Regions from separate parts of the Mesorhizobium sp. M0152 genome, predicted to be linked through region 3. Evidence: riboswitches for the same ligand, from Rfam matches in the RefSeq annotation. Region 3 holds a riboswitch; each other region holds the start of a gene.
The links. Region 3 has a riboswitch for cobalamin ahead of NKJ26_RS24100 (DUF1636 family protein). Riboswitches for the same ligand answer to the same signal wherever they lie in the genome.
Positions count from the first base shown of each region.

Region 1: another riboswitch for cobalamin. It lies ahead of NKJ26_RS24785 (aromatic ring-hydroxylating oxygenase subunit alpha); the one in region 3 lies ahead of NKJ26_RS24100 (DUF1636 family protein).
Region 2: another riboswitch for cobalamin. It lies ahead of metE (5-methyltetrahydropteroyltriglutamate--homocysteine S-methyltransferase); the one in region 3 lies ahead of NKJ26_RS24100 (DUF1636 family protein).
Region 4: another riboswitch for cobalamin. It lies ahead of bluB (5,6-dimethylbenzimidazole synthase); the one in region 3 lies ahead of NKJ26_RS24100 (DUF1636 family protein).

Region 1 covers NZ_JAMYTH010000030.1:29,947-37,138, forward strand. The annotation lists gene NKJ26_RS24765 (DUF680 domain-containing protein) at 1-235, opposite strand, end outside; gene NKJ26_RS24770 (DUF680 domain-containing protein) at 298-507, opposite strand; gene NKJ26_RS24775 (DUF680 domain-containing protein) at 577-783, opposite strand; gene NKJ26_RS24780 (DUF680 domain-containing protein) at 851-1,051, opposite strand; cobalamin riboswitch at 1,542-1,744, shown strand; gene NKJ26_RS24785 (aromatic ring-hydroxylating oxygenase subunit alpha) at 1,855-3,102, shown strand; gene NKJ26_RS24790 (FAD-binding oxidoreductase) at 3,204-4,304, shown strand; gene NKJ26_RS24795 (PqqD family peptide modification chaperone) at 4,431-4,862, shown strand; gene NKJ26_RS24800 (serine kinase) at 4,900-5,943, shown strand; gene NKJ26_RS24805 (glycosyltransferase family 2 protein) at 5,940-6,692, shown strand; gene NKJ26_RS24810 (glycosyltransferase family 2 protein) at 6,694-7,192, shown strand, end outside.
Region 2 covers NZ_JAMYTH010000044.1:15,458-22,649, reverse strand. The annotation lists gene NKJ26_RS28655 (M20/M25/M40 family metallo-hydrolase) at 1-141, opposite strand, end outside; partial or broken gene NKJ26_RS28650 (IS6 family transposase) at 319-759, shown strand; gene NKJ26_RS28645 (trehalose-6-phosphate synthase) at 680-1,009, shown strand; cobalamin riboswitch at 1,666-1,866, shown strand; gene metE (5-methyltetrahydropteroyltriglutamate--homocysteine S-methyltransferase) at 1,962-4,307, shown strand; gene NKJ26_RS28635 (hypothetical protein) at 4,740-5,093, shown strand; gene NKJ26_RS28630 (helix-turn-helix domain-containing protein) at 5,158-5,487, shown strand; gene NKJ26_RS28625 (cytochrome-c peroxidase) at 5,764-6,819, opposite strand.
Region 3 covers NZ_JAMYTH010000028.1:43,395-50,586, forward strand. The annotation lists gene NKJ26_RS24065 (NADH-quinone oxidoreductase subunit E) at 1-445, opposite strand, end outside; gene NKJ26_RS24070 (NADH-quinone oxidoreductase subunit D) at 446-1,636, opposite strand; partial or broken gene NKJ26_RS24075 (four helix bundle protein) at 1,703-2,027, opposite strand; gene NKJ26_RS24080 (NADH-quinone oxidoreductase subunit C) at 2,113-2,715, opposite strand; gene NKJ26_RS24085 (NuoB/complex I 20 kDa subunit family protein) at 2,720-3,301, opposite strand; gene NKJ26_RS24090 (NADH-quinone oxidoreductase subunit A) at 3,292-3,657, opposite strand; gene NKJ26_RS24095 (winged helix-turn-helix domain-containing protein) at 3,988-5,187, shown strand; cobalamin riboswitch at 5,216-5,420, shown strand; gene NKJ26_RS24100 (DUF1636 family protein) at 5,459-5,893, shown strand; gene cobW (cobalamin biosynthesis protein CobW) at 5,890-6,942, shown strand; gene NKJ26_RS24110 (cobaltochelatase subunit CobN) at 6,961-7,192, shown strand, end outside.
Region 4 covers NZ_JAMYTH010000002.1:30,864-38,055, reverse strand. The annotation lists gene NKJ26_RS02360 (DUF2277 domain-containing protein) at 1-80, opposite strand, end outside; gene NKJ26_RS02355 (exodeoxyribonuclease VII small subunit) at 191-442, opposite strand; gene NKJ26_RS02350 (histone deacetylase family protein) at 446-1,372, opposite strand; cobalamin riboswitch at 1,760-1,938, shown strand; partial or broken gene bluB (5,6-dimethylbenzimidazole synthase) at 1,986-2,654, shown strand; gene NKJ26_RS02340 (hypothetical protein) at 2,738-3,721, opposite strand; gene NKJ26_RS02335 (TetR/AcrR family transcriptional regulator) at 3,891-4,580, opposite strand; gene NKJ26_RS02330 (efflux RND transporter periplasmic adaptor subunit) at 4,715-5,719, shown strand; gene NKJ26_RS02325 (ABC transporter permease) at 5,727-6,968, shown strand; gene NKJ26_RS02320 (ABC transporter ATP-binding protein) at 6,965-7,192, shown strand, end outside.

The DNA.
Region 1 (7,192 bases), on a different contig from region 3:
AGCGGCCGAAGAGATTCCGGTCGCTGCCCTGAGGGGCGGACTTCGGTACGTCGCCCGCCGAATTGAGCAGCTTGTAGACGGGCGACTCGCTCTTGCGGATCGAGCCCGTGTGCGAGGTGTCGACGTTGACGGTCGCCTGCTTGTTGATGTCGGTGCCGCCAACGTTGTCGTTGCGGGCATAGGCGCTGCCGGCGGCAATCAGAAGAGCGGCGGCAGTGAGAACAATCTTTTTCATTTTTTGATACTCCGTATTCGCTAATCCAAGGCGGCGGCAAGCCGCCGCCTTGCGGTCAGATGTTAGTTGTTGCCGAACAGGTTGCGGTCGCTGCCCTGGGTTACAGGCGCCTGCGTGGCCGGCTCCGACTTGCCGGTCGAAGCCGTATACGAGCTGTCGACAGCGGTTGTGGCAGGCTGGTTGGCGCCATTGGAGCCAAAATTGTCGCTGCCGGCGAAAGCGCTACCGGAGATAGCCAGGACGGCGGCGGTAGCGAGGATGATCTTCTTCATTTCAAGTCTCCTGAATTTCAAGTTCCACCGGGGCGGGGGGGAAGCCCGCCGTCCACGGGGAATTGGCTGTTAGTTATTGCCGAAGAGGTTACGATCGGCGCCCTGGACGGGCTGCTTTTCAGCCGGAGCCGACTTCTGGGTCGAAGCCGTATACGAGCTGTCGGTCGAAGTAACCGCGGGCTGGTTGGCGCCGTTCGAGCCATAGTTGCCGCCATCGGCGAAGGCGCTGCCGGAGATGGCCAGAACGGCGGCGGCAGCAAGAATGATCGTCTTCATTTCAAGTCTCCTGAATTTGGTTTCACCAGGGCGGCGGGCGAGCCGGCCACCTGCTGGCAATCGGTTGTTAGTTGTTGCCGAAGAGGTTGCGGTCGCTGCCCTGAGCAGGCGTCTGAGCAGCCGGTTCCGACTTCTTGACCGAAGCGGTGTACGAGCTGTCGACAGCAGTGGCTGCCGGGGCGTTCGAACCATAGTGGTCGCTACCAATGGCGAAGGCGCTGCCGGAAATGGCCAGAAGGGCGGCGGCAGTGAGGACAATTTTTTTCATTTTAGGTACTCCAGTATTTTCCCGTCCGTCTAGCGGCGTGTCTTGGGAGGAAATCGCGTCGTTCGGACAGCCCCGATGTGGGAAAGTCATCTGGTCATTGCCAATCACGAAGTTGTTCCGACTGGACCATGAATCCACCTCTTGAAACTGGGCCAAAACCTTCTACTTGCGATTTTTCCCGTTAAATATCAGATGATTAGATGAAAGCTCCACTCCCATCACCAACTGTGTCGGAGGCCGAGTGTTCACACTGTCCTGCACGCACCGTCAACAGAAACGAACCGTTCGGTTCGATTTTAGGCGCTGCTAATAGTCACTTTTCGAAACCGTTAGCCCTTTTTGCTTCTGCCAAAGATCGAAACCCGACCCCCGGCGGGGCGGCGATGAGACGATTTCAAGAGCCCCGATCCTCGATCGAACTATCGCTTATGCGTGTCGCGCCGCATGGATGCGATGTCGTTTTCATGCCGACGCCACGACGCGTGTCGTGATTAGATCGCGCCATCTCAGGTGCCGCTTCGTGACGACGGGGCAGAGAATTGGGAAGCCGGTCAGAATCCGGCGCTGCCCCCGCAACGGTGGTGGAGTTCAAATCGCAACGGGAGACCACTGGGTGCAAGCCTGGGAAGGTGTCGCGATCGTCCGCAAGGACAACTCCAGAGCCCGGAAACCAGCCGAGATTCTAGACTCGACTGATCGCGGTGGGCGGTCAAGAGGCGGATGATGCATGCCGGCTCGCCCTGGCCTGCGTCCAATCCTTCCTCCATCACCACCATAGTCAGTCCTTAACGCGAGGACAGGACATGGATGTGCGCAACGACATGCTGAGGCTGCTGGAGAACCGCAGAGGCGGTTTCTCGCTCGAGCAGCCCTTCTACACCGACCCCGATTTCTTCAAGCTCGACATGGAGCTGATCTGGTATCGCGACTGGCTGTTCATCGGCCATGACTGCGAACTGCCGAAGCCGGGCAGCTATATCACCGCGCAGATCGGCGACTACCCGGTCGTCCTTGTCCGCGACCAGCAAGGCAAGATCAACGCCTTCCACAATTCCTGTCGCCATCGCGGCAGCCGCGTCTGCAACTCCGACAAAGGCACGGCCGCCAAGCTGGTCTGCCCCTATCATCAGTGGACCTACGAGTTGGATGGGCGCCTGCTTTTCGCCCGCCAGATGGCCGACGGTTTCGACAAGAGCCAGTTCGGCCTGAAGCCGGTCGCCTGCGAGAGCGTGGCCGGCTACATCTTCATCTGCCTGGCCAAGGAGCCGGCGGATTTCGCGCCGATGCGGGCGATGATAGAGCCTTATCTCAAGCCGCACCGGCTCAGCGAAGCAAAAGTCGCCTTCGAGAGTACGATCGTCGAGAAAGGCAACTGGAAGCTGGTCTGGGAAAACAACCGCGAGTGCTACCACTGCGCCGGCAACCATCCCGAACTCTGCAAGACGTTTCCGGAAGCGCCTACGGTGACCGGCGTGCAAGGCGCCGACAGCGACCCGGAAATGCTGGCGCACTGGGCGAAATGCGAGGCGGCCGGCCTGCCGAGCAAGTTCCGCATCGATCCGGCCGGGCAATACCGCGCCACCCGCGCGCCGCTGCTGCGCGATGCCGTCAGCTACACGATGACGGGCAAGCGCGCGGTCAAGAAGAACCTGTCAGACAGCGTTGCCACCGATCGGATCGGTTCCTTGCTGCTCTACCACTATCCGACAACCTGGAACCACATCCTCGGCGACCACGCCGTCACCTTCCGCGTGCTGCCGATCAGTGCCACGGAAACCGCCGTGACGACGAAATGGCTGGTGCACAAGGATGCGGTCGAAGGCGTCGACTACGATCTCGCCGAACTCACCCATGTCTGGACGGAGACCAACGACCAGGACCGCCGCATCGTCGAGGAAAACGCCTTCGGCATTCTGTCGCCGGCCTACGAGCCCGGTCCCTATTCGGAACTGCACGAAGGTGGCGTCATCCAGTTCGTCGAATGGTATTCGTCGTTCATCGGCCCGCGCCTGGCCGGCGATGGCAGGCCGGCCCTGCGTAGCGTCGCCTAGAGCAATTTTTTTTGTAGCCAAGCGGACACGCTTGGCTGCAAAAACGCAGCGTCTTGGGATCAAGCGATGCACGGAACACAGGGGACAAGAGGATGAATGCGATGACGGACCTTGGCCTCTATCGTCATCTCGACCAGATGGCACCCTGGAACGACCGGCTGCAGGTGCTGGAAGTGATCGGCGTCAGCGACGAGGCGCCCGACGTGAAGACCTTCACCTTCCGTTCCGACAACCAGACCTGGTTCCGCTACAAGCCGGGCCAGTTCGTGACGTTGGAGCTGCCGACCGCCGATGGGCCGCTGATGCGCACCTACACGCTGTCGTCTTCACCGTCACGGCCGTTCTCGATCGCGGTGACGGTAAAGGCGCAGGCCGGCAGCGTCGGCACACGCTGGATGTTCGAACATTTGAGGCCCGGTTCGCACGTCAAGGCCTATGGGCCGGCCGGAGACTTTTCGCTGCACAGCCACCCGGCGGCCAAATATCTGTTCATCTCGGCCGGCTCCGGCGTAACGCCGATGATGTCGATGCTGCGCTGGTTGAACGACTGCGCGCCATGGACCGACGTCGGCTTCGTCAACTGCGCGCGGCGCGCGGAAGAGATCATCTTTCGCAAGGAGCTCGAACTGCTCGGCGGGCATATGCCGGGCCTGTCACTCGGCTTCATGATCGAAGAGCGGTCTAGCCGCGAGGGCTGGTACGGGCATATGGGCCGGATCGACGCGATCCGGCTGCCGCTGCTGGCGCCCGATTTCCGTGAGCGCGAAATCTTCTGCTGCGGTCCCGACCCCTTCATGCGTGCGGTACGCGGCATGCTCGAGGCAGCCGGCTTCGACATGACGAAATATCACCAGGAGAGCTTTGCCGCGCCGATGGTGGAGGAAATCCCGGCACCGTTCACAGCACCGGCAGAAGACGGTACTGCCGGCCCTGTCGAGGCCGTGACGCCGATCCGGTTCACGCTTTCGGATGTCGATGCGGACTGCGTCGCCGGCCAGACCGTGCTGCAGACGGCGCGCGCCTCGGGCGTGCGAATTCCCGCCGCCTGCGAATTCGGCCTGTGCGGAACCTGCAAGGTGAAGAAAGTCTCCGGCGCTGTCGAGATGAGCCACAATGGCGGCATCCTCGATCACGAGGTCGACGATGGCTTCATCCTGGCGTGCTGCTCGAAGCCGCTGTCGGCGCTGGAAATCGAGGCGTAAGCGGCGAGCACCCGAACCGAGCCCGTGCCTTGCCAAGAAAGAACCCGGTGTTTACAGGCGTTGTAGGGGAAGCAGTCGCACCAGCCGGCGGGTTGGCTGTGGCAATTGCAGGGCGGGACAACACCGATGGGTCATTCCGACGTCTACACGGTCGCGAGCAGCGACATCGTCTTTGAATCTTTCGACGGCGAAGCCGTGGTGCTCGACCTCTCGAATGGCAAGTATTTTGGTTTCTCCGATTCCGGCAGCAGGATCTGGGAGGCGCTGTCATCCGGCGTACCGCCCGTTCAGTTGATCGGAGCGGCGACCCGAGTTGGAGAGGTGACCGCCTCCGAGATCGGCCGGTTCGTTGCGCAACTCCTCGAGTTCGGCTTGCTCGCACCTGCCGCCGATGCACCGGCGCAGATGCCTTCCGAGACCTTGCTCGCCGACTTGGCCCGTGCCGGCGACCCGCTCCACGTCGAGATCCATGACGACCTCGCCGACCTGATCCTGGTCGACCCCATCCACGAGGTGGAAGAGCCCGTCGGCTGGCCGGCGGTCAAGCAGGCAACCTGAACGGCTGTTATCAGGCGACCACGGGGGCCGGGCGACCATGTCTAGCATCACGCTGAAAACCCTGCCCGACTATGCGCGTCACGTGCTGGCGGCAGCGGAAAGCGCGGCCGGCGACTATCACGTCACTCGCAAGGTTCATTTGCCCCGGCTGGAGATCACGGTGCGTATGGGCGCGGGAGTCCTGGCGAGCGCCGTCGAACAGGCTTTCGTTCCGGCGCCGGTTGCCGGACCCGGCAAATGCAGCATTTTCGTCGCCGATCCACAAATAGAGGGCGTCCCCGCACCGGCAGGTTGGGGCCGGGCGTTTTTTACTCCTCATGCTTTCGCCAGCCGGCTGGCCGAGGCAGGATTGCGTGGCAACTATTTTCACGATCTGGATTTCTGGCAGTTCTACGATCCGCAACATGGCGTTGGCGTGCAATTGATGGCCTCGGCCGACGCCTTCCCACCCTGGGAGCCGGGTGCGCCGCTGCGGGCCTTTCTGCATTGGGAATATGCGGCCCGCGGCATGCGGCTCGCCCATGCAGGAACGCTCGGCATCGACGGCAAGGGCATCCTGCTTGCCGGCTCGGGTGGGGCCGGAAAATCGGGAACGGTCGTCGCCGGGCTGCTCAACCGGCTCGACAGTGTCGGCGACGATTATGTGCTGATCGGCATGGCTGCGGCAGTGACCGCCTATCCCCTGTTCGCCACGCTCAAACAGGATCCGGAGGGTTTTCGTCGCCTGGGACTGGACCGGAGGCTGACGTCGTACGGCCCGCTCAACTGGCAAGGCAAGCATCAGTTCCACATTGGCGACATAGCGGCCCGGCCGATGCCGTCAAATCTGGACATCACCGCTCTGGTGGTGCCACATATCAGCGGAGGCAGGGCCAGTTCGATCATACCGCTGTCGCGAAAGGAAGCCATGATTGCACTGGCACCGTCCGGTATCGCCCAGATGCCGGGCGAGCGCGAAAGTGGCTTCCGCTTTTTCAGCGACCTCACGCGCCTTCTGCCGTGCTACCGGCTGTCGCTGGGGACAGAGCCGCAGGAGATAGCCGGTACGATCGCGGATTTCATGATGCGGGGCACAGCATGAAACTGAGCGTGATCATGCCGGTCTACAATCGTGAAGATCATGTCGGCCCGGCGCTGCGCTCCCTGCTCAGGCAACGCGACGCAGCCGATCTCGACATCATCGTCGTCGATGACGGTTCCACCGACGGCTCGGCCGCGGTTATCCGGTCGCTGATCGAGGAGGCTCCCTGCATCCGTCTTGTCCAGCAAACCAATGGCGGAGTGACAAAGGCGCGCAACGCCGGTCTGCTGCAATTGCCGCGGCACGCAGACTTCGTGTCTTTCCTCGATTCGGACGATATTTCGCCGGCCGGGCGCTTCAGGGCGGACCTTGCCTGTTTTGCCGGCGATCCCGGCCTCGATCTGACCTACTCGCGGATGATGCTGGTCGACGGCATCGACGACGACACGCTGCAACCGGCCGCCGACAGCCATTGCATGACGGTGCGGGGAATCCACCTGTCGGCGGGCATCTTCAGCCGCAAGCTGATCGAGCGCATCGGCGCCTTCGACGAGGCGTTCAAGCAGGCCGAGGACACCGACTTTCTGCTGCGCGTCTTCGAAAGCGGCCCCAAATTCGTCATGCCCGATACGGTCGCGCTTTACTACAGACGTCATCCGGGAAACATGACCAAGCAAGCCGATACGGCACTGCGGGAATTCATGCGTGCCATTCACAAGTCGATGAAACGGCGCAAGGCCGATCCTTCCTTGCACAGGGTCGAGGGTATCTTCGATTTCAAGGAACTCGCAGACTGGCGCTTTATGTAACATGCCTGGCTATGGCGTCATCATTCCAGCTTTCAACGCGGCCACAACCATTGCCGAGACACTGGCCTCGGTGATGGCGCAAACGGTGAAGCCCGATGACATCGTCATCGTCGACGACGGCTCGACCGATGATCTCGCCGGGATGATCCATGCTCTCGGTATGCCAATACGCCTGCTGCGGCAAGAAAACGCCGGACCTGGCAGCGCCACGACCCGAGGCATCGCGGCCCTGTCGACGCCGTTCATCGCCACGCTCGATGCGGACGATCTGTGGCTGCCGAACAAGATTGAGCGGCAGCTGGCGCATTTCGCAGAAGCTCCGGCAACGTCGGCGGTTTTCTGTCACTGGCGGACCTTCCGCGACGATCGGCCCGACGCGGCCGAGGCCGCCGCCTTGCCCGGCTGGGCGCGGACGACCATGGTAATCCGCCGTGACGTGGCCGACGCCATCGGCCCCGTGGTCGATCCGCCAGGGGGCCGTGGCGAGATGATCGACTGGA
Region 2 (7,192 bases), on a different contig from region 3:
AAAAGCGGCGCCACGTACGAGGATGTCATCGTTGAAGTCATACGTCGTCGAGTGCAGCCCGGAACTGTCACCGTTGCCGATGAGCAAATAGGCACCGGGGACCTTGTTCAGCATGAACGAGAAATCTTCGCTGAACATCATGGTTCTGTCGCAAACTTTTCGGAAAGGTCATTTGCTGCATGACGCTTGCTCTTTTTTCCGGGAGTTTGTCATGTTCAAAGGCCGCCATTTTGATCGATCCGTGATCCGGCTCTGTCGCAAACCTTTCCGTAAGCGGAGCATGGCAAGAAAAACGCCTCAGCTGTGGAGGAGCACGTGATGTCCAAGGGCCGCCATTTCGACCAGTCGGTGATCCTGCTGTGCGTGCGCTGGTACCTGGCCTACACTCTGAGCCTGCGCGATCTGGAAGAGATGATGGCCGAACGCGTTGAAGGTCGACCACTCCACTGTGCATCGCTGGGTCGCCCACTTCTCGCCGCAGCTGCTGGAGCGCTTCAACCGGCGCAAGCGTGTGGTCGGCAGCAAGTGGCATATGGACGAGACGTACATCAAGGTCCGCGGCCATGGATGTATCTCTACCGCGCTATCGACATCCTCGGCGACACGGTCGAGTTCTTCTTTAGCGAGAACCGTGACCTGGTGGCGGCCCAACGCTTCCTCCGCAAGGTGCTGACGCGCCATGGCCGGCCGGAGCGCATCGTCATCGACGGCGGCCAGACCTGGCGTTCTGGTGTTATCGAAGTTGGCCGGCGCGGCCGAAGACTTCGGTGAGGACGCCCTGCTGGTAGATCCGAGGCTCCCCGATGAGATAGCTGCAGCGATCTCAAGAGCGGCCAGCATGCCGCGCGAAGAACGCATCCAACGCTGGCGGGGGATGATGGATAAACTTGAGGCGTATACAATCCACCATTGGTCAGCGGACTTCGTTCGGCAACTGGACAAGAGCCGGATTACCGTGCCTGCGGACCACTTCCACTATCTCGGCTTGGGCTGGATGAGCGAGGCCTAAATGCCTTCCTTCGGACCGAGCCCGAATTGCACACCGCGCTGATGCGTGCACTGGATAAAAACTGGGTCCTGCCGACCATATGATGCAGAATATGAAGCACGCGAGCTTTGCCGCAATTCCGCGTCCCTCGACTGCCTAGCGCTTTGAGATGAGATACTTATACTTACCGCCTGAATGACGCTTAAAAAGCTTATCGGGACACAGTCGTGCCTTGCTCTTTGGACCGGGCCCCGGCCAGTGTGGTCTCTTGCCGCCGAGCGCAGTTACCACCGATTGCCTAGTCACCAGGGGTCGTGGTCACGACCTGGCGTGCCATTTCCCCCCGCACCATGGTTTGGCGTTCACTTCGAGACAACCGCTTCTGCCATGCACGCATCACTTTCGGCCCACGATTGCATCGTTAAACATCGCCACCAATGCCATCTTCTGCATTCGACCACGTTGTCACTCCCATCCATCTTGTCCGAAATCCTTCATGGATGAACGGTGAGGAATGTCGCAGCCTGACAGGAAACCATTATGAACAATGGTGGCGGGGGTGCCAGCGACGGCAATGGGCGGACTGAATATTTCAGAATGAAGACAAGGTGTAAAAGAGCGAATACATAACGACATAAACATTTCGTTATGCGATATTGACAAAGTGCGGACCGCTGTGATTGTCTGCGGGTTGTGGTTCTCCGCACGGCGCTGCCGGAGCGGAGCTAAGAGGGAAGCCGGTGCGATGCCGGCGCTGCCCCCGCAACTGTTAGCGGCGAGCCAACCCCACTCATGTCACTGAGGCGAATACCCTCGGGAAGACGGGTAGAGGCTATGACCCCGCGAGCCAGGAGACCTGCCACGGCGAATTACGTCCACGGGCGGGGTGTCTCGGTGGCCGCTGCAACCCGGCGTTGGTGCCGGCCTGCTAGCGCCTTCCTTGTCACCGACGCCCCAACCATCGGGGTATGACATGACTGTCTCTCAGCAAATTCCTGTAGCAACGCTCGGCGTGCCGCGCATCGGTCGTCGGCGAGAACTGAAATTCGCGCTTGAAAGGTACTGGTCCGGAAAATCTTCCGCCGCCGCCCTTCTCAGGACGGCGAAGGCGCTCCGTGCCGCTAGCTGGGAGGAGCAGCACGATCGCGGCGTGTCGAAAATCCCGTCGAACGACTTCTCGCTATACGACCATGTGCTCGACACCGCAGCCATGGTCGGCGCCGTTCCATCCCGTTACGGCTGGAATAGCGGCGAGGTCCCACTTGACATCTACTTCGCAATGGCGCGCGGCAACCAGGGTCAGACGGAGGGTTGTGGACACGCTGGTCACCAGCAGGCGGCTCATGGGCCTGATGTAACCGCGATGGAAATGACCAAGTGGTTTGACACCAACTATCACTACATTGTGCCGGAACTCGACGATGATCAGACGTTCGCCCTCTCGTCAACGAAACCGGTCGATTACTTCCTCGAGGCTAAAGCTCTCGGCATTCACACACGCCCAGTCATCCTTGGACCCATCACCTTCCTCAAGCTGGCGAAATCGCCTGCCGAAGGGTTCGGTCCCATCGCGCTCCTATCGCGGCTGCTGCCCGTCTACGAGCAACTTCTGCAGAGGCTGAAGCTGTCGGGAGCCGACTGGGTGCAGATCGATGAGCCAGCGCTTGTCCTCGATCTGAACCCGAACGAACGAGCTGCGTTCGAATTCGCCTATGGACAGCTGTCGAAAGCCGCGCCCGAGCTGAAGATCATGCTGGCTACGTATTTCGGGCCGCTGGGAAACAATCTCGAAACCGCGGTTTCTCTGCCCCTGGCTGGGCTGCATATTGATCTCGTGCGCGCTCCCGAGCAGCTGGAAACGGTGGGTCGGCTCGCTCCGAAGGATCTGGTGCTCTCGCTTGGCTTGATCGATGGCCGCAACGTCTGGCGTGCGAACCTGCCCGCCATTCTCGACCGCATCAAATCGATCGTCGCCGGCTGGCCCTTGGACCGCGTCGAGATCGCGCCTTCTTGCTCGATGCTGCATGTGCCGATCGACCTGCGCATGGAGACGGAACTCGACGCCGACATCAGCTCGTGGCTCGCCTTCGCGGCCCAGAAGACCGACGAATTGGTGTTGCTGGCCCGGGCCCTGTCCCAAGGCAGAGATGCGGTGGCTGGCGCGTTGAAAGCGTCTGCCGAGGCTGCCGCCACGCGCGTGACATCCACGAGGATCCATGACCCGCTTGTTCAGGGGCGGATCGCCAGCATTGACGATAGCATGAAGCGACGAGAGAGCGCTTTTGCCGAGCGCTCCAGAGTCCAAGCCGGCTCACTCGGGCTGCCGCCGTTCCCGACGACGACCATCGGGTCCTTCCCGCAGACGCCGCAGGTACGCAAGGCGCGGGCCGCTCATGCGAAGGGCCAGCTGAGCTATGTCGACTACGAGACGTTCCTGAAGAAGGAGATCGAGGCTGCAATTCGCTGGCAGGAAGAGATCGGGCTGGACGTGCTGGTGCACGGTGAGTTCGAGCGAAACGACATGGTACAGCATTTCGGCGAGCAGTTGTCCGGCTTCGCGCTCACCCAGCATGCCTGGGTACAAAGCTATGGGTCGCGCTACGTCCGTCCCCCCATCATTTTCGGCGACGTATCGAGGCGCAATCCGATGACAGTGCGCTGGTGGCAATTCGCCCAGTCGCTTACGGAAAAGCCTGTTAAGGGAATGCTCACAGGCCCAGTGACCATTCTCAACTGGTCTTTTGTTCGCGACGACGTACCCCGCTCCGAATCCTGCCGCCAGATCGCGCTCGCCATCCGCGACGAAGTGACGGATCTCGAAAGGTCCGGCGCAAGGATAATCCAGATCGATGAGGCCGCGTTTCGCGAAGGATTGCCACTGCGCCAGTCTGACTGGAAAGTCTATCTCGACTGGGCTGTCGAATGCTTCCGGATCGCTTCAACGGGTGTAAATGACGCGACTCAAATCCATACCCACATGTGCTATTCGGAGTTCAACGAGATCATCGACGCGATCGCTGAAATGGATGCGGATGTCATTTCGATTGAGACCTCGCGCTCGAAAATGGAGCTGCTGGACGCCTTCACGAGCTCCAAATATCCGAACGAAATCGGTCCCGGAGTCTATGACATTCACTCACCACGCCTCCCGGGAGTCCGTGAGATTTCGGATCTCGTCATGCTTGCCCGCGAGCGACTGTCGGATGCCCAACTGTGGGTAAACCCGGACTGTGGCCTCAAAACACGTAAATGGGAGGAGGTCCGCCCTGCCCTCATGAACATGGTCGCTGCAGCACGTGCGCTCCGGGAGAAAGCGTAGGCCTGATGCTTCTCCTTCCTCACCATGACGTGAGTTGCCGGCTGCCGCATGTCGGCCGTAAATGTGCCAATACGCGATCACATCCTTTGAAATAAGTCACTCGAGCGAGAATGAGCACTTCCCTTCGGCACGTAATCGCGCAGGAAATATCAATTTGGACGATACGCTTTAATATCGGCTCCTTCGGAACATACAGGCCGCGCCGCTCGGAAAATCGTACATGCGTCTTTCTTAAACTAGACCGCCTGTCGCGTTCGCTCAGGTGGCGACCTGCGCGTCTGTCCGCTTCCCCAGTCGATTAGCGCAGACTACGGGTCGAGGTGGCAGGATTCGGATGTTGCCAGCGTCCCGCCAATTCGGAAAATCGGTAAGGCCTTGACCCTCGCCAGCGCCCGACTTAGCTTCTATAAGCAACTTGCGTAGGGATCTGGTGTGCAGCCCGATGACGACGAACTCATCCTGGACGCGGATATTTCGGAGGACCCATGCCTCCTCTTTGACGTGGTCACGCCCGATGGCGTGCTTCAGCTCTTGGGCAACGTGGAGATGGGCAGTAATCATCTTGTCGTCCGTGACCTGCATATTGGGGGCGATGCCGAGGTCCAGTGGGGATGGTCCAAATTACGCAAGCTCGGTCGAGTGATCGCGGAGAAGCTTAATGTCGACTACATCGAAATTCATGGAGCGGTTCGGACAACGGGTGCGAACCCGGGACGTCGTCCTGGTGTCGTCAGGCTCTCCCGTCCGACTGAGCCTCAGTTTTCTTCACGGCGCGAATACTCCTGAGGCCGCCCGGATTCTCGTCAAGAGACAGTTGCCACTGAGGACGGCCCACGCGATACTCACGGAGATGGTCGATCACGGCAAGGCGTTCGTGACGGTTCCTTGCGTCGACGACCTATTGGCACTGAAGAATGAACTGTCGTCCGCAGGCGTGATCGCGAAGGTTCATGCGCCGCGGCCGATAAGTGTTCGCGAAGTCCGGGATCGCACGAAGCTCTCTCAGGAGGCATTCTCGGTGAGGTATGGCCTCGATCTGGCAACGCTTCGAAACTGGGAGCAAGGTCGCTCGAAACCGGATGTAGCGGCGAATACTCTCCTTTGGACCATCGCCCGGAATCCGGAAGCAGTCGAAGAATCGCTGGACATGGAGGACGGAGTGGCTCCCCCATCGCCCTAAGGGGGGCCGGTCACTCCGGCGCGCGGCTATTCGGCCGCCAGCGCGATGGCTGGCCGCCGCGCGGTATCGACAGCGCGCGAGCGTCATGCGTCAGACACCTTCCTTGGCATGTCGCACGCCAGATCCCACACATGATTCCATCGCAACGAGCTGGTGACGGAAGCAGTGTCTGCACTTTGGAAACGAGCCATTTGCTTCTCATGGACGTCGCGATCGTCTCGTCCCAGTAAAAGTCGCAATCATTGTCAATTGCGATGTTTCTCGATCAGCTGGGCTTTATTTTCCTAAGATCTGCATTATAGGCCGGGGTGTTGTCGCCGTTTCGGCGGGTAAGATGGGATAGGCGACCTCGGGTGCCTTTCCGGTCAGCGATTTGAGGAAGGCAACAAGCAGGTCGACTTCTTCGTCCGCCAGTACCACGCCAAGCTGGGTGGTTCCCATGATGGCAACGGCCTGTTTCAGATCCCAAACCTTGCCCGAATGAAAGTATGGCGCGGTGAGTGCAACGTTGCGCAGGGGCGCCACGCGGAAAACATAGGAATCGTCGGCTGCATTGGTGACCGCAAATCGGCCCTTGTCTTTTTCCGGCAGGACCTCGGCGCTGGGCTGTTCCACGAGGCCGAATGGGAAATAGGCTTGCCCACCAACGTTGATGCCGGCATGGCAGGACGAGCAGCCTTTGTTCATGAAAAGCGCCAGGCCCTGTTTCTGTTCGGGAGTCATGGCAACCTCATCACCATTCAGGAAGCTGTCGAACGGGGCCGGTGTGACCAGTGTCGCCTCGAAGGCTTCGATCGCCTTGGCGAAGTTGTCGAAGGTGACCCGATCCGCTTCAGCCGGAAAAGCTGCATCGAACCACTCGACATATTGCGGCATGGACTTGAGCGTGGCGATGACTTGGTCCGGTGTATTGGCCATTTCGATCCCGGCTTGGACCGGTCCCTTCGCCTGAGCCTTCAGGTCTTCGGCACGACCATCCCAGAACTGAGCGATGTTGAAGACAGCATTCAGTACAGTCGGCGCGTTGCGCTGTCCTTTCTGCCAACCATGGCCGATCGAGGTTTCGTGATTGTCGTCGCCGCCGGTGGCCAGGTTGTGGCACGAGTTGCACGACAAGACGCCTGACGCCGAGACGCGTGGATCGAAGAACAGTGCCTTGCCGAGAGCGATCTTTTCCGGGGTGATCGGGTTGTTGGCGACTGTCGGCGTGGTGGATGGCAAAGCCCTGAAGGTGGCCAATGCCGTATCTCTGAGGTCGGTGGGGATCGAATCCGCAGCAAAGGCGGTGGGTGCCAGCAAGGTGACAGCCATCGTTCTGAATAGGATTTTCATAAATGGTCTTCCTGCGTCGTGCACGCAGCCACTATGCGATCTGCGGCTCATGAACGCCCTGAGCTAGATCAGTTGAGGGAGAGGATCGGGGTCTGGCACCTGTTTTCGCGGCCGAGCTGGGACCCTCTTGGAAGTGATCGCTCTTCTCGATTGGACTTCAGGGAGGAGGAGTATCCCTGCTCGGCAACCGTTTGTATGCATCAAAGCACGCCCTGGGGGCGGCTTCGTAGATTCGGTCACTGCGATCTTCCCGCCATCGTTGAGAAAGTCGATAGCATCCGCAAGAATGGCAATCTCTTGCACGATGTGCGCTGCACGCCTTGCGAAAAGTGAGCTTCTGAAACCTCAGGGTTCATTCGTTCGTCCTGACCGG
Region 3 (7,192 bases):
TCGGCGCGTTGACGCAGGCGCCGAGGCACTCGACTTCTTCCCACGACAAGGTGCCCTTGTCGTTGGTGTGGAACTGGTCGTGATGGATCTTCGAGCGGCACACATCCATCAGCGCTTCCGAGCCGCGCAGCATGCAGGGCGTGGTGCCGCAGACCTGGATATGCGCGCGCGTGCCGACCGGATTTAGCTGGTATTGCGTATAGAAGGTCGCGACCTCGAGCCCGCGGATACGCGGCATGCCGAGCATGTCCGAAATCGTCTCGATCGCCGCCTTGGTGACCCAGCCTTCCTGCTCCTGAGCTATCATCAAAAGCGGAATGATCGCCGACTGCTCGCGGCCCTTGGGATATTTCTTGATCCATTGCTTCGCCGCTGCCGCGTTCGCCCGGTTGAAGGCGAAGGAGGCTGGCTGGACGCTGGCTTCTGCGAGACGGCGGACTGACATTTAGCGATCGACCTCACCAAACACGATGTCGAGGGAGCCGAGGACGGCGGTGACGTCGGCCAGCATGTGGCCGCGGCACAGGAAATCCATGGCCTGGAGATGCGCGAAACCAGGGGCGCGCAGCTTGCAGCGATAGGGCTTGTTGGTGCCGTCGGAGACGAGATAGACGCCGAACTCGCCCTTCGGCGCCTCGACGGCGGCATAGACCTCGCCGGCCGGCACGCGATAACCCTCGGTATAGAGCTTGAAATGGTGGATCAGCGCTTCCATCGAGCGCTTCATCGCCGCGCGCTTCGGCGGCACCACCTTGCCGTCGAGGTTCGACACCGGGCCGGTGCCTTCCTTGCCGAGCAAAAGATCGACGCACTGGCGCATGATCTTGGCCGACTGGCGCATTTCTTCCATGCGCACGAGATAGCGGTCGAAACAGTCACCGTTCTTGCCGATCGGAATGTCGAAATCGAGCTCCGAATAGCATTCGTAGGGCTGCGATTTGCGCAGGTCCCAAGGCGATCCCGAGCCGCGCACCATGACGCCCGAAAAGCCCCAGGCCCAGGCATCGGCCAGCGAAACGATGCCGATATCGACATTGCGCTGCTTGAAGATGCGGTTGCCGGTCAACAGCTGGTCGAGATCGTCCAGCGACTTCAGGAACGGATCGATCCACTTGCCGATGTCTTCGACCAGCTTCTGCGGCAGGTCCTGGTGGACGCCGCCGGGACGGAAATAGGCGGCATGCATGCGCGAGCCGGAGGCGCGCTCATAAAACACCATCAGCTTCTCGCGCTCGACGAATCCCCACAGCGGCGGCGTCAGCGCACCGACGTCCATCGCCTGCGTCGTCACATTGAGGATGTGCGACATGATGCGGCCGATCTCGCAATAGAGCACGCGGATCAGCTGGCCGCGCTTCGGCACCTCGACGCCGAGCAGGCGCTCCGCGGCCAGCGCGAAGGCATGCTCCTGGTTCATCGGCGCGCAATAGTCGAGCCGGTCGAGATAAGGCACCGCCTGGAGATAGGTTTTTGCCTCGATCAGCTTTTCGGTGCCGCGATGCAAAAGTCCGATATGCGGATCGACGCGATCGACGACTTCGCCGTCGAGCTCAAGAACCAGCCTCAAAACACCATGCGCAGCAGGGTGTTGCGGGCCGAAGTTGATGTTGAAGTTGCGGACGGAGGTTTCAGCCATTCTGGCGCCTCTGGCGAAGAGTCAGTAGTGAGTAGTGAGTAGTGATCATCAATCTCAATGCCTGCTTCATTCCGCCTGCTTGGCCTGCACTGTTCGGATAAGAGATCTCGTCATTTTTCCAATCTCTTCGCATCGCAGCAGCAGTTCAATCTCATTCTTTTCGCAGCAAGCCAACCCGGCATGCCAACAGTATGTGTGTTTCCAGTTCCTTCAACGAGCCTTGCGCCATGCGCAAAAATTGAACGAACGACCCTCTGTTTTCCCGACCGTATCCCTCTGCGACATTCGCTGCGATCGAAACCGCCGATCGGCGCATCTGAGAGGTCATGCCGTAGATCTCTTCCTTCGGAAATTCCTTGGTGTGACGGTAACAATCTTCAGCAAGCGTCATTGCCGATTGCCACACTTTCAAGTCCCGATAGGATTCGATCCGTTGCTCCAATTCTTCTCCTACTGACTACTGACTACTTCCCTACTCACTGTTTCGCCTTTTCATCCCCGGGCAGCACGTAGTCGGTGCCTTCCCATGGCGAGAGAAAATCGAAATTGCGGAATTCCTGCTTGAGCTCGACAGGCTCGTAGATGACGCGCTTGGCCTCGTCGTCGTAGCGCACTTCGACAAAGCCGGTCAGCGGGAAATCCTTGCGCAGCGGATGGCCTTCGAAACCATAATCGGTCAGCAGGCGGCGCAGATCCGGATGGCCCGAGAACAGCACGCCGTAGAGATCGTAGGTCTCGCGCTCGAACCAATCGGCGCCGGGGAACACCCCGGTGATCGACGGCACCATCGTCTCCTCGTCGGCCTGCACCTTGACCCGGATGCGCACATTCTGCTTCGGCGACAACAAATGATAGACGACGTCGAAGCGCTTGGCCCGCGACGGATAGTCGGCGCCGCAAACATCGATGATCGAGATGAACTGGCAGCGTGCATCGTCGCGCAGGAAGGTCACCACTTCGACCAGATCGCGTGGCTCGACATGGATAGTCAGTTCGCCATAGGCGATATCAGCGTCACTGACGCGGCCAATCAGTTTCTCGCCGAGATAGGTCGACAATTCGCTCAGGGATGCGGCCATGAATTTACCGTTCGATCGTGCCGGTGCGGCGGATCTTTTTCTGCAGGAGGAGAATGCCGTAGAGCAGCGCTTCGGCGCTCGGCGGGCAGCCTGGCACATAGATGTCGACCGGCACGACGCGGTCGCAGCCGCGCACCACCGAATAGGAATAGTGGTAGTAGCCGCCGCCATTGGCGCAGGAACCCATCGAGATGACGTAGCGCGGCTCCGGCATCTGGTCGTAGACCTTGCGCAGCGCCGGCGCCATCTTGTTGGTCAGCGTGCCGGCGACGATCATGATGTCGGACTGGCGCGGGGACGCGCGCGGAGCGACGCCGAACCGCTCCGAGTCGTAGCGCGGCATCGAGGTGTGAATCATCTCGACCGCGCAGCACGCAAGGCCGAACGTCATGAACATCAGCGAGCCGCTGCGCGCCCAGGTGATCAGCGCTTCGGTCGAGGTGACGAGAAAGCCCTTGTCCGCGAGTTCGTTGTTGATCTCGAGGAAGAACGGATCATCGGACCCAACCGGCCTGCCGGTATTGGGATCGATCAGACCCTTTGGCTTCGGCGCGACGAGCGTGCCGGAACTGTCGCTCAATCCCATTCGAGCGCTCCTTTTTTCCATTCATAGGCAAAGCCGATTGTCAGCACCGCCAAAAACACCATCATCGACCAGAAACCGAGCATGCCGATCTTCGAGAAAGACACCGCCCACGGGAACAGGAAGGCCACTTCCAAGTCGAAGATGATGAACAGGATCGACACCAGGTAGAAACGGATGTCGAATTTCATGCGGGCGTCGTCGAACGAGTTGAAGCCGCATTCATAGGCGGAAAGCTTCTCGGGATCGGGGTTGCGGTACGCCACCAAGAAAGGCGCGGCCAGCAGCGCCAGGCCGACAACCAGCGCCACGCCGATGAACAGGACGATGGGCAAGTACGAACTCAACAGTGCGTTCATGCTGCGGCTTTCCGTTGGCGCCAATCCATTTTGATTACAGCACCGGACCTTAATGCGGAAGCGTGACAGTTTAACCGCTGAACCGTTTTAAGGGCCTATGCTGCAACGCGGCGAGGGTTAGCGCAGCACTTCCAGCGAAGCAAGTCAAACCTTGTTCAAAACACGGTGCTGGATGGCATATCGAGGAAAACTGGTCCGATCCGCTCCTGTTTGATTTCCTTCGCTTTTTACTCCACTTTTCTCTCCTGACATATATGCCGCCAAAACCCTGCTAGCATCCCGCGGAATCACAGCCCTGCCCCGCTCCAACCCCATCAGAGTCGCCTGAGGATGAAGGAAAAAATCTCGCTTGCCACGGCCCGGCGCATCGCGCTCGCCGCTCAAGGGTTCACCGATCCCCGCCCTGCCGGAACGCCCGACCGCCGCCACTTCGCCCGCGTGCTTTCCCGCACCGGCCTGCTGCAGATCGATTCCGTCAGCGCGGTGGTGCGCGCTCATTATATGCCGCTCTATTCGCGCCTTGGCGCCTACCCCTTTGCTTTGCTCGACAACGCCGCGGTGACGCGCAAGCGCACGGTGTTCGAATATTGGGCGCACGAGGCCTCCTTCCTGCCGGTCCAGACATACCCGCTGATGCGCTGGCGCATGGAGCGCGCCGAACGCGGCGATGAAATGTACCTGGGCCTCGCCAAATGGGGCCGCGAGCACGCCGCCTATATCGAAGAGATCTACCGCGAGGTCGCCGAGCGCGGGCCGATCGCCGCCTCGGCGCTGGAAGGCCAGAAGGGCTCGGGCGGCTGGTGGGGCTGGAGTCATGCCAAGCATGCGTTCGAATGGCTGTTCTGGGCCGGGCGCATCACCACGGCGCACCGCCGCGGTTTCGAGCGCTTCTACGATCTCCCCGAGCGCGTGCTGCCGCAGGCGATCCTCGACCTGCCGGTGCCTGCCGCCGAGGACGCGCACCGCGAATTGCTGCGCATCTCCGCCCGCGCCCACGGCGTGGCAACGTCCGGCGACCTGCGCGATTATTTCCGGCTGTCTCCCGCCGACATGAAAGGCCGGCTGGAGGAACTGGTTGAAACAGGCGAATTGCTGCCGGTGCGCGTCGAAGGTTGGGACAAGCCGGCCTATCTCCATAAGGACGCTCGCCTGCCGCGCAAGATCGAAGCCCGCGCCTTGCTGGCGCCGTTCGATCCGGTCGTCTTCGAACGGTCGCGCTCGGAGCGGCTGTTCGATTTCCACTACCGCATCGAGATCTACACGCCGGCCGAAAAGCGCCAGTATGGCTACTACGTCCTGCCGTTCCTGCTCGGCGACAGGATCGTGGCGCGTGTCGACCTCAAGGCAGACCGGCCGGCCAGCGTGTTGCGCGTCCACGCCGCCTATGCCGAGCCCGGCGCGCCGGCCGGGACTGCCGCCGAACTGTTCGAGGAGCTGAAGCAGATGCAAGGCTGGCTCGGGCTCGAACGCATCGAAGTGACGCCGGCCGGCGACCTCGGACAGCCCCTCGCCGACATTGCCGCGTCGTAGACGTGCGTTGACACGGCTGTCCCGACAAGCCTAAATCCGGTCAGACGGTCTCTTCTCTTCAAAGGGAGGAGCCAAGAGGGAATGCGGTGCGGGACAAAATCCCAAATCCGCGGCTGTCCCCGCAACTGTAAGCGAAGAGCCAAGGCCGAAAGCCACTGGGATGTTCCCGGGAAGGCGGCTACCCAAGGCGATGACCCGCGAGCCAGGAGACCTGCCGTCTGAGGTACAAGAATCCGATCGCCTGGCGGGTTTTCCGGGCAAGGAGCCAGATTTGGGACGCGACAGCGGTTTTCCGGCTGAGACAACGGATATCAGGTCGGGTCATGGCGATGCCTTGACGGGCGTGACCGTGATCGTCTGCGCCTCCTGCCGCGACGAAACCGGTTCCGACGCCCATCCCCGTGCCGGCGAACGTTTGGCCGAAGATACGCGCCAGGCTGCAGCCAGTGACACTATCCGCATCCGCACGGTCGAATGCCTCGGCAATTGCAAGCGCCGGCTCAGCGCCGCCATCCTGCGCGACGGCTGCTGGAGCTACGTCTTCGGCGACCTGACCGCGACCAGCGGCGCCGATCTCGTCACCGGCGCAAAACTCTTCGCCACATCCACGGACGGCCTCATCCCATGGCGCGGCCGACCCGATAGCCTCAAGCGCGGCCTCGTCGCCCGCATTCCTCCCCTCGACATGCTGAAGGACCAGACATGACCGTCCCAGTTTCCGCCGCCAATTTCTCCCGCGTTCCCTGCACCGTCGTCACCGGCTTTCTCGGCGCCGGCAAGACGACGCTGATCCGCCATCTCCTGGAAAACGCCGGCGGCAAGCGGCTGGCCATCATCGTCAACGAATTCGGCGACATCGGCATCGACGGCGAGATCCTGAAGGGCTGCGGCATCGACACTTGCCCGGAGGAAAACATCGTCGAACTGGCCAATGGCTGCATCTGCTGCACCGTCGCCGACGATTTCGTCCCGGCGCTCGACCGGATCCTGTCACTGACGCCGAAGGTCGACCATATCCTGATCGAAACCTCCGGCCTCGCTCTGCCCAAGCCACTGGTCCAGGCTTTTCAATGGCCAACGGTGAAGAGCCGCGTGACTGTCGACGGCGTCATTGCCGTGGTCGACGGACCGGCACTGGCCGAAGGCCGCGTCGCCAACGACATGGACGCCCTTCAGGCGCAGCGCGCCAAGGATGAGACGCTCGATCATGACGACCCGGTCGAGGAAGTGTTCGAGGACCAGATCGTCTGCGCCGACCTCATCATCCTGTCGAAGAGCGACCTGATGGATAAGGCCGGTTCTGCCCGCGCCAATGCCATCATCAACGAGCACTCCGCCCGCGCCGTGAAGATCGTGCCGGTTTCGCAGGGCAAGGTCGATCCCTCCGTACTGCTCGGGCTCGGTCTCGCCGTCGAGGACGACATCGAGAACCGTAAGTCCCATCATGACGGCGCATTCGACCATGAGCACGACGACTTCGACACGTTCATTGTCGACATTGCCTCGATCGCCGATCCGGACGAGCTGGCAAAACGCGTCGCCACCGCCGCCGAGGAAGAAAACGTGCTGCGCGTAAAAGGTTTCGTCGAGGTCGGCGGCAAGCCGATGCGGTTGCTGCTGCAGGCCGTCGGGCCGCGCGTCAACCATTACTATGACCGCGCCTGGACGGCGCAGGATGATCGCCGCTCGCGCCTCGTCGTCATCGGCCTGAAGGGGCTGAACCGCCCGGCGATCGAACGTATACTCGCCGGCTGACGCAAAGCACGGGCCGCGATGCATATCCTCACCACGACCTCCGCCTCGCTCGACGATCTCGCCGAGCCGGTCGATCTGCGGCAGACGCCGGCGGACATAGTGGCCTTGTCCTTCACCGACAGCGATCTCGCCGGACTGGCGGCGGCGTGGAAGGCCGACGCGGATCGCCTGCCTTCGATGCGGCTGGCGGCACTGCGTGACCTGCGCCATCCAATGTCCGTCGACCTCTGGGTCGACAGCGTCGCCCGCC
Region 4 (7,192 bases), on a different contig from region 3:
AACTGAAGTGCCGCATCGCGGACTTCGTCATTGGTTGCCGGCGGATCAAAATTGAACAGGGTCTTGATGTTTCTGCACATCGCTTCCTAATCTCCTCTTGCCGTGGAGCCGTTTCAATCGAGACGAGCTTTATCCCTAATCATCATGGTGTCCAAAAGTCGGTGAGACGAGACCGTCGTTGGGGGACGCCTCAATCCGCATCCAGCGGTTCGGTGCCGACAGGCTTGCCGTCGCGCGACAGCCTTATCTTCTCGACCTTGTCCTCGGCGGACTTCAGCAGCCGGTCGCAATGCACCTTCAGCGCTTCGCCGCGCTCATAGATCCGGATCGACTGGTCGAGCGGCACGTCGCCGCGCTCGAGGTCATCGACGATCTTCTCCAGCGCCTCGAGTGCCTGTTCGAAGCTCATCGCCTTGACGTCTTCGTTGGTCGCATCAGCCATCATTCATCCTTTCATCAGTCGCCCGACATGGGCGGCGACCGAAAATGCCAATCCCTGCAGATCGTAGCCGCCCTCGAGCAGGCTGACGAGGCGGTTGCCGCTGTGGCGCGCGGCGCGCTGCATCAGTTGGCCGGTCGCCCAGTCGAAATCGTCCTCGGTCAGATTGATCTCGGCCAGCGGATCGCGATGGTGCGCGTCGAAACCGGCCGAAATGATGATCAGGTCGGGCGCGAAATTGTCTAGCGCCGGCAGGACGCGCGACAGAAAGGCATCGCGAAAGACCTCGCTGCCGGTCTGCGGCGCCAACGGGGCGTTGACGATGTTGCCGGCGCCGGTCTCGGTCTTCGCGCCGGTGCCGGGATAGAGCGGCATCTGGTGCGTCGAACAATAGAGCACCGACGGATCATCCCAGAAAATGTCCTGCGTGCCGTTGCCGTGGTGCACGTCCCAGTCGACGATGGCGACGCGCTCGATGCCATGCTTCTTCTGCGCATAGCGCGCCGCGATCGCAGCGGTATTGAACAGGCAGAACCCCATCGCGGTGGTTTTCTCGGCATGGTGGCCGGGCGGGCGGGCGGCGACGAAAACATTATCGGCGCGATCTGAAAAGACGTCGTCGACGGCAGCGTTGGCGGCGCCGATCGCGGTGATCGCCGCTTGCCAGCTCTTCGGGCTGGCGGTGGTGTCGGCATCGATGCGAGCTATGCCTTCGTCGGGAATGGCGGCGCGCACGCGCGCGACGAAGTCGGCGGGATGCGCGTAGAGGATGGTGGCCTCATCGCCTTGAGGCGCCTTGACGCGGTCGAGCGCGGCGAAGGCTTCGTCATCGAGCACCCGTTCGATGGCGCGCAAACGATCAGGCCGCTCGGGGTGGCCGGGTGGCGTGATGTGCTCGAGAAAGATCGGATGGGTGTAGAGACGGGTGGCCATGTTTTCTATCTAGTGCCCTGACGGCGCAATGGCCATGCGTTGCGGCTTGATGGCTGGGGAAATCGCACCTGCGTCCATTCTTGTCGCCAGGGCACGAATCGGGGTTAGCGGGTTCCTTCGGAGCGTTCGCCGGCGCGCTGGTTTGAGAACCATCAGACGAAAAACCCGCCTGTGCGGTGGGTCATTCGCGCAAATCAGCACCATGGACGAATATCTAGCATAGCGGCGGTCACGGTATCAAGGAAAAAATTCCTACCGTGAACAGCTGCCGGCGCACAAAAAGCTGTCGGCACGACGGCATTGGCCGCCGTCAGGCCTTTTGCCAAGCTGGGTTCGGAGCCCTGTTCATGTCGCCGAGGGGATTGGCGGCGCCGGCGCTTCGTCGTAAGGTCGCGGCCACTGCCTGGTGCCCGCGCAAGCGGGAGAATCGGGAACACGGTTGAACTCCGTGGCGTGCCCAACGCTGTAAGGGGGACCGCGCCGGCAAATGCCACTGTCGATGACGGGAAGGCACCGGACGCGGGTTGATCCCGAGCCAGAAGACCGGCCTGGCAGGCATCGTCATCCGCATGGTCAGGCGGCTGGCATCATAGCAATCGCAAGGGGACAAGCGATGCCGGACACCATGACCGCTCCTATGGGCGATGGATTTGACCAGATGGCGCGCGACGCGGTCTATCGCGCCATGTTCACGCGGCGCGACGTGCGCAGCCATTTCCTGCCCACAGCGCTCGACGACGAATTGCTGGCGCGGCTGCTGCTTGCCGCGCACCACGCGCCGTCGGTCGGCTTCATGCAGCCATGGAATTTCATCGTCATTCGCGATGCCGCACGACGGGCGGAGGTGCGCGACCTGTTCCTGGCGGCGCGCGAACAGGAATTGCCCGCCATCGCGGCAGAGCGGCAGGCGCTCTATCGCAAGCTCAAGCTGGAAGGCATCTGCGAAAGCGCGCTCAACATCTGCATCACCTGCGACCGCGAGCGCTCGAAGAACTCGCCGCTTGGGCGCTGGCACAATCCGGAGATGGATCTCTACAGCACGGTCTGCGCGGTGCAGAATTTCTGGCTGGCGGCGCGCGCCGAAGGCGTCGGCGTCGGCTGGGTCAGCATCATCGAGGCGCAGGCGCTGAAAAGCCTGCTGTCGATTCCCGAGCATGTGACGCCGGTCGCTTACCTCTGCGTCGGCCGCGTCTCGGAGTTCGCGCCAAGGCCGGATCTCGAAACGCATGGCTGGGGGCGGCGGCGGCCGCTGCCCGAATTGATCATGAGCGAGATTTTTGGCGGCCCAGGCGAGGCGCCGCTCAAATCCACCGTGGCGCGCCTCAACCCGGTTAGCCCCGCACCTGCGACCGCCAGCCCCGCGGATCAGGATGTCGCGCCGGCCGTGCCCCAGCGCGAGCCGCCGAAGGAGGCCAGCGCCTTGTCCTTGAGCTCCCTGAACTTCGACGACGCCTCGGCCAGCCGGTCGTCCCAGGCGGGGTCGGGCACCTGGCCCTCGATGGTCTTGAAATAGACCTGCATCAGGCAGGCGATGGCAAAGGGTTCGATGAAGGCCGCCTTGAAAGCCCAGGCGAAAACGATGGCGAGCACGAAAGCCCAGCCGGCGAGTTGGCCGGGCATCAGGAAAAGAATGGCGCCGGCCGGCGCCAGCATCAGCAGGAAAATCACGAAGGAGACGCCCCACATGATGACTGCCAGCCAGACGGCGTTCTTGACCATGGTCTTGCCGTTCTGGGCGTAGAGCACGACACCTTGCCTGGCCGTCTCGAACGGCGAGGACGAATTGAGGCGGATGTTGTAGCCGAGGATGATCTCGTCGACATAGGTCAGCGACAGGCGGACCACCGTGTTGAGGAAAGAGACCAAGCCGCTCAGGCCCGGAATAGGAAGGAAGGCGGCAACGCCGCCGAGCAAGCCGGTGATGGCGCGGATGGCGCCCTTGACCAGCTGGTCGATGACGAAAAGGATGTTGGCCTCGGCGAAACGCTCTGTGACGACTTGCCTGGCATAGGCGATCTGGTTCTGACCATCGGGGACATCCCGGCCGTCGATCAGATGCACCATGACGGCGATATGGCCGGCCTTGACGACATAGAGGATGTATTCGCGGATCCAGTAAACGGCGATCGAGACGACGCCGAAGCCGACCACGCCGCCCCATAAGGCAAAGGACAGCGGCCCGTCGGGATCGGTGGAGATATGGCCGAGACCGTAGCCGACGGAGGCACCCGTTCCCGTCGCCATGATGTAGGCCAGCGTGATGCCGAAATAGACGATCATGCGAAAGACGATGAACGGCCATGTCCGTATCATGATGGACACCGACCTGCCGATATCGAAATCCCACATGCCCCGAATCTCCCGCTGAGAGACTTCTGGTGAGCATGCGCCCAACCCGGCGATTGTCAATCGCGGGACGTGACGCCGCGCAACTGCCGCGATTGAGTGCAATTCCAGGAAAACTGTGAAACGCTTTTCCGTCCGGAAGCGGAACCTCGATCCTGGTAAAGCAAGATGGCTAGCCCGCCTGCAGGAAAGCGCGGGCAAATCCCGGCTCCACGGCTTTGATCGTTCCGTCGGGCAGCTTGAGCAGGCGATCGATCGCGACGCCGTATAGCCTCAGGCGTTCGTCGAGCAGGCGTGCGGCCTCCTCGATGTTTCCTTGGTCGGCCTGGCGCAGCGCGCTATGCATCACGTCGCGAAAGATCAGCCTGATCTGCAGCAGCATGTCGGCGAACGCCAGGGGGTCGGGTACGTCGAAAGCGCCCTCCTCGCTGCCCTTCGCCAGCAGATCAGCGATCAACGGCAGGGCAAGCTGCCTGGCGGCCAGGTCGACCCGGTGGAAGAGCACGACGTTCTCGGGCCGAAACAGGACCGCAAAGGTCGTCCTGAGTTGCGGCGCGAGTTCGACGTTCAGCCGCTGGGAACCTGCGAAAAGCGCGTTGAGCCGGCCGACCGCGTCGAGCGATGGATTGTCGAGCATGGGTTGCAGCTCGGCGAGGCTGTCTCGGGCAAGCCGCGCCGCGAGCGCTTCCAGCAGTGCCTCCTTGGAGGCGAAGTAATGGTAGAAGGCTCCCTTCGACAGGCCGGCCGCGCGGATGATGTCGTTTACCGTCGTGTCGTCATAACCGCGCTCGAAGAACAAGCGCTGTGCGCAGTCGAGAAGCTCGGCGGTGCGTATTTCGGGCGCTTTTCTGGCTCTGGTCAATAAGGTTCCCCCACCGGCGGCTTTCCTGAAAACGTGATCGACGGACCGGAACGCAGCAGCCGACAAGACGTTTTCCGGCACTATAGACCGACGGTCGGTCTGACGCCACAAGTCCCGCCAAAAAGGAGCATTGCATGCGGTTGAGGCGCTGGATTGCGGGTATGATCATCGTTGCGGCGGCGGCAGGCGGTGCCGCAGCCTGGTATTTTCTCAGACCGACACCTGTCTCGGTGGTGACCGCCAAGCGCGGCAACGCCGCCGAGATCGTCTATGCCAGCGGCGCAGTCGAGCCGAAGATCTGGGCCAAGGTGGCGCCGGTGGTGCGCGAGAGGATCGTCGAGCAATGCGACTGCGAAGGATCGCGAGTCGGGCGCGGCTATGTGCTCGCCAAGCTTGACGACAGCGAGGCGAAGGCCGCGCTCGGCGAACTTGAGGCGCGGCGGGCTCTAGCCGAACAGGAGTTCCAACGCCAAACCGTGCTCGCGCAGAAGAATGCCGCGAGCCAGCAGGCGCTCGATCGTGCACGCAGCGAACTATCGCAGACCGAGGCGCTGCTTGCCGCGCAGAAGGCACGGCTTGAGACTTACATATTGCGGGCGCCGGCCCCCGGCGTCGTGTTGAGGCAGGACGGCGAGGTGGGCGAGATTGCCGAACTCGGCACCGTGCTATTCTGGGTCGGCGAGCCGCGTCCGCTACGTGTGGTCGCGGAGGTCAACGAGGAAGACATCGCGCGCGTCGAGGTCGGCCAGCGAGTGCTCCTCAGGGCCGATGCGTTCCTCGGACAAAACCTCCAGGCGATGGTCGACAGCATCACGCCCAAGGGCGACCCGGTGGCGAAAACCTATCGCGTCTACCTGCGCCTGCCGGACGACACGCCGCTGAGGATCGGCATGTCGACCGACGTCAACATCGTCACCCGCGAAGCGAAGAACGCGCTGCTGATCCCCTCGGCTGCGGTCCAGGGGAACTATGTATTCGTGGTCGAAGGCGACCGGGCGCGGCGGCGCGAGATCCGCGCCGGCATCCGCGGCGTGGACGGTGTCGAGGTGTGGTCCGGCATCGGCGAGCAGGACCGGGTCGTGTCGCCCTACCCCGCGGAGCTCGCCGACGGCGCCCGTGTGGCGGCCCAAGGATCATGAGGTGAAGATGCCCCTGATCCTAGACATCGCAATCACGCACATCGCCGGCCGCGGCCGGCAGACGCTCGTCGCGGTGATCGGCGTGGCGGTCGGCGTCGGCTTTTCGATCGCCATGGCAGCGCTCATGCAGGGCGGCCAGGATGACTTCGTGCGCCAACTCGTCGACACCATGCCCCATGTCGACATCACCGACGAGCAACGCACTGCCCGACGCCAGCCGGCCGAGGATATGTTCGACGCTGTCGCGATCTCGGGGCTGAGGCCGCGCGACGACCGCCGCGGCATCATCAACCCGACCGAGGCGACCGCCTGGCTGGAAAGCTGGATTCCCGGACGCTTCGCCCCGAGCCTCAAGACACAAGGCGTGATCCGCTATTCGAGCCGCGAAGTGGGCGCGACAATCTTCGGCGTCGAACCGGAGCGCGAGCCCGGCGTGTCGCCAATCGTGGAGGATTTCGTCCAGGGCAGCTTCGCCGCGCTCGCGGCCGGCGGCAACAACGTGCTTGTCGGCGACACCATGGCGAACCGGCTCGGCGCCGGGCTCGGCGACACGATCACGGCGGTTTCCTCGGAAGGCCAGGCGCGCAATTTCAAGATCGCCGGGCTGTTCCACACCGGCACGACCCAGCGCGACGAGAGCGAGGCCTACATTCTTCTAAAGAATGCGCAGATCCTATCCGTACGGCCGAACGCCATTAACGAAATCCGCATCAAGCTCGACGACCCGAACCGCGCGCCTGCGGTGGCGCGGCGGGCCGAAGCCGAGCTCGGTTACAAGGCCGTGGCGTGGCAGGAGGCCAACGAATCCATCCTCGAAGCATTCGTCATCCGCAACATCATCATGTACACCGTCGTCGGCGCGATCATGCTGGTGGCCGGCTTCGGTATCTTCAACATCATCTCCACCATCACCCACGAGAAGGCGCGCGACATCGCCATCATGAGGTCGCTCGGTTTCCCCGAGGCCGACATGCGCCGGCTGTTCCTGCTGGAAGGGGTGGCGATCGGCGCAGGCGGTTCGGCGCTCGGCTGGGTGCTCGGCTTCGCGATGGTCTACGCGCTGTCGCTGGTGCGCTTCGAGATCGCCGCGACCGGCCAGGAGATGACGCATCTGCCGATCGCCTGGAGCGTGCTGCATTACGTCATCGCCACGGCCTTCGCCGTCGGTTCTGCGGCGGTGGCCGGATATTTGCCGGCACGTCGAGCGGCGATGCAACACCCGGTCGACATCATCCGAGGCGCGACATGACCACGCTGGTCGAGACCGAAGGGCTGACGCGCATCCTGCCGGAAACGGTCCCCGTCACGCTGGTCGAGGACATCACGCTTGAGATCGGCGAGAAGGAGTTCATCGCCGTCACCGGCCCATCCGGCTCCGGCAAGTCATCGCTTCTCTATCTGCTCGGGCTGCTCGATCGGCCGACCCGCGGAACCTTGATGATCGGCGGCCGTGACGCGGGCCCCATGGACGAA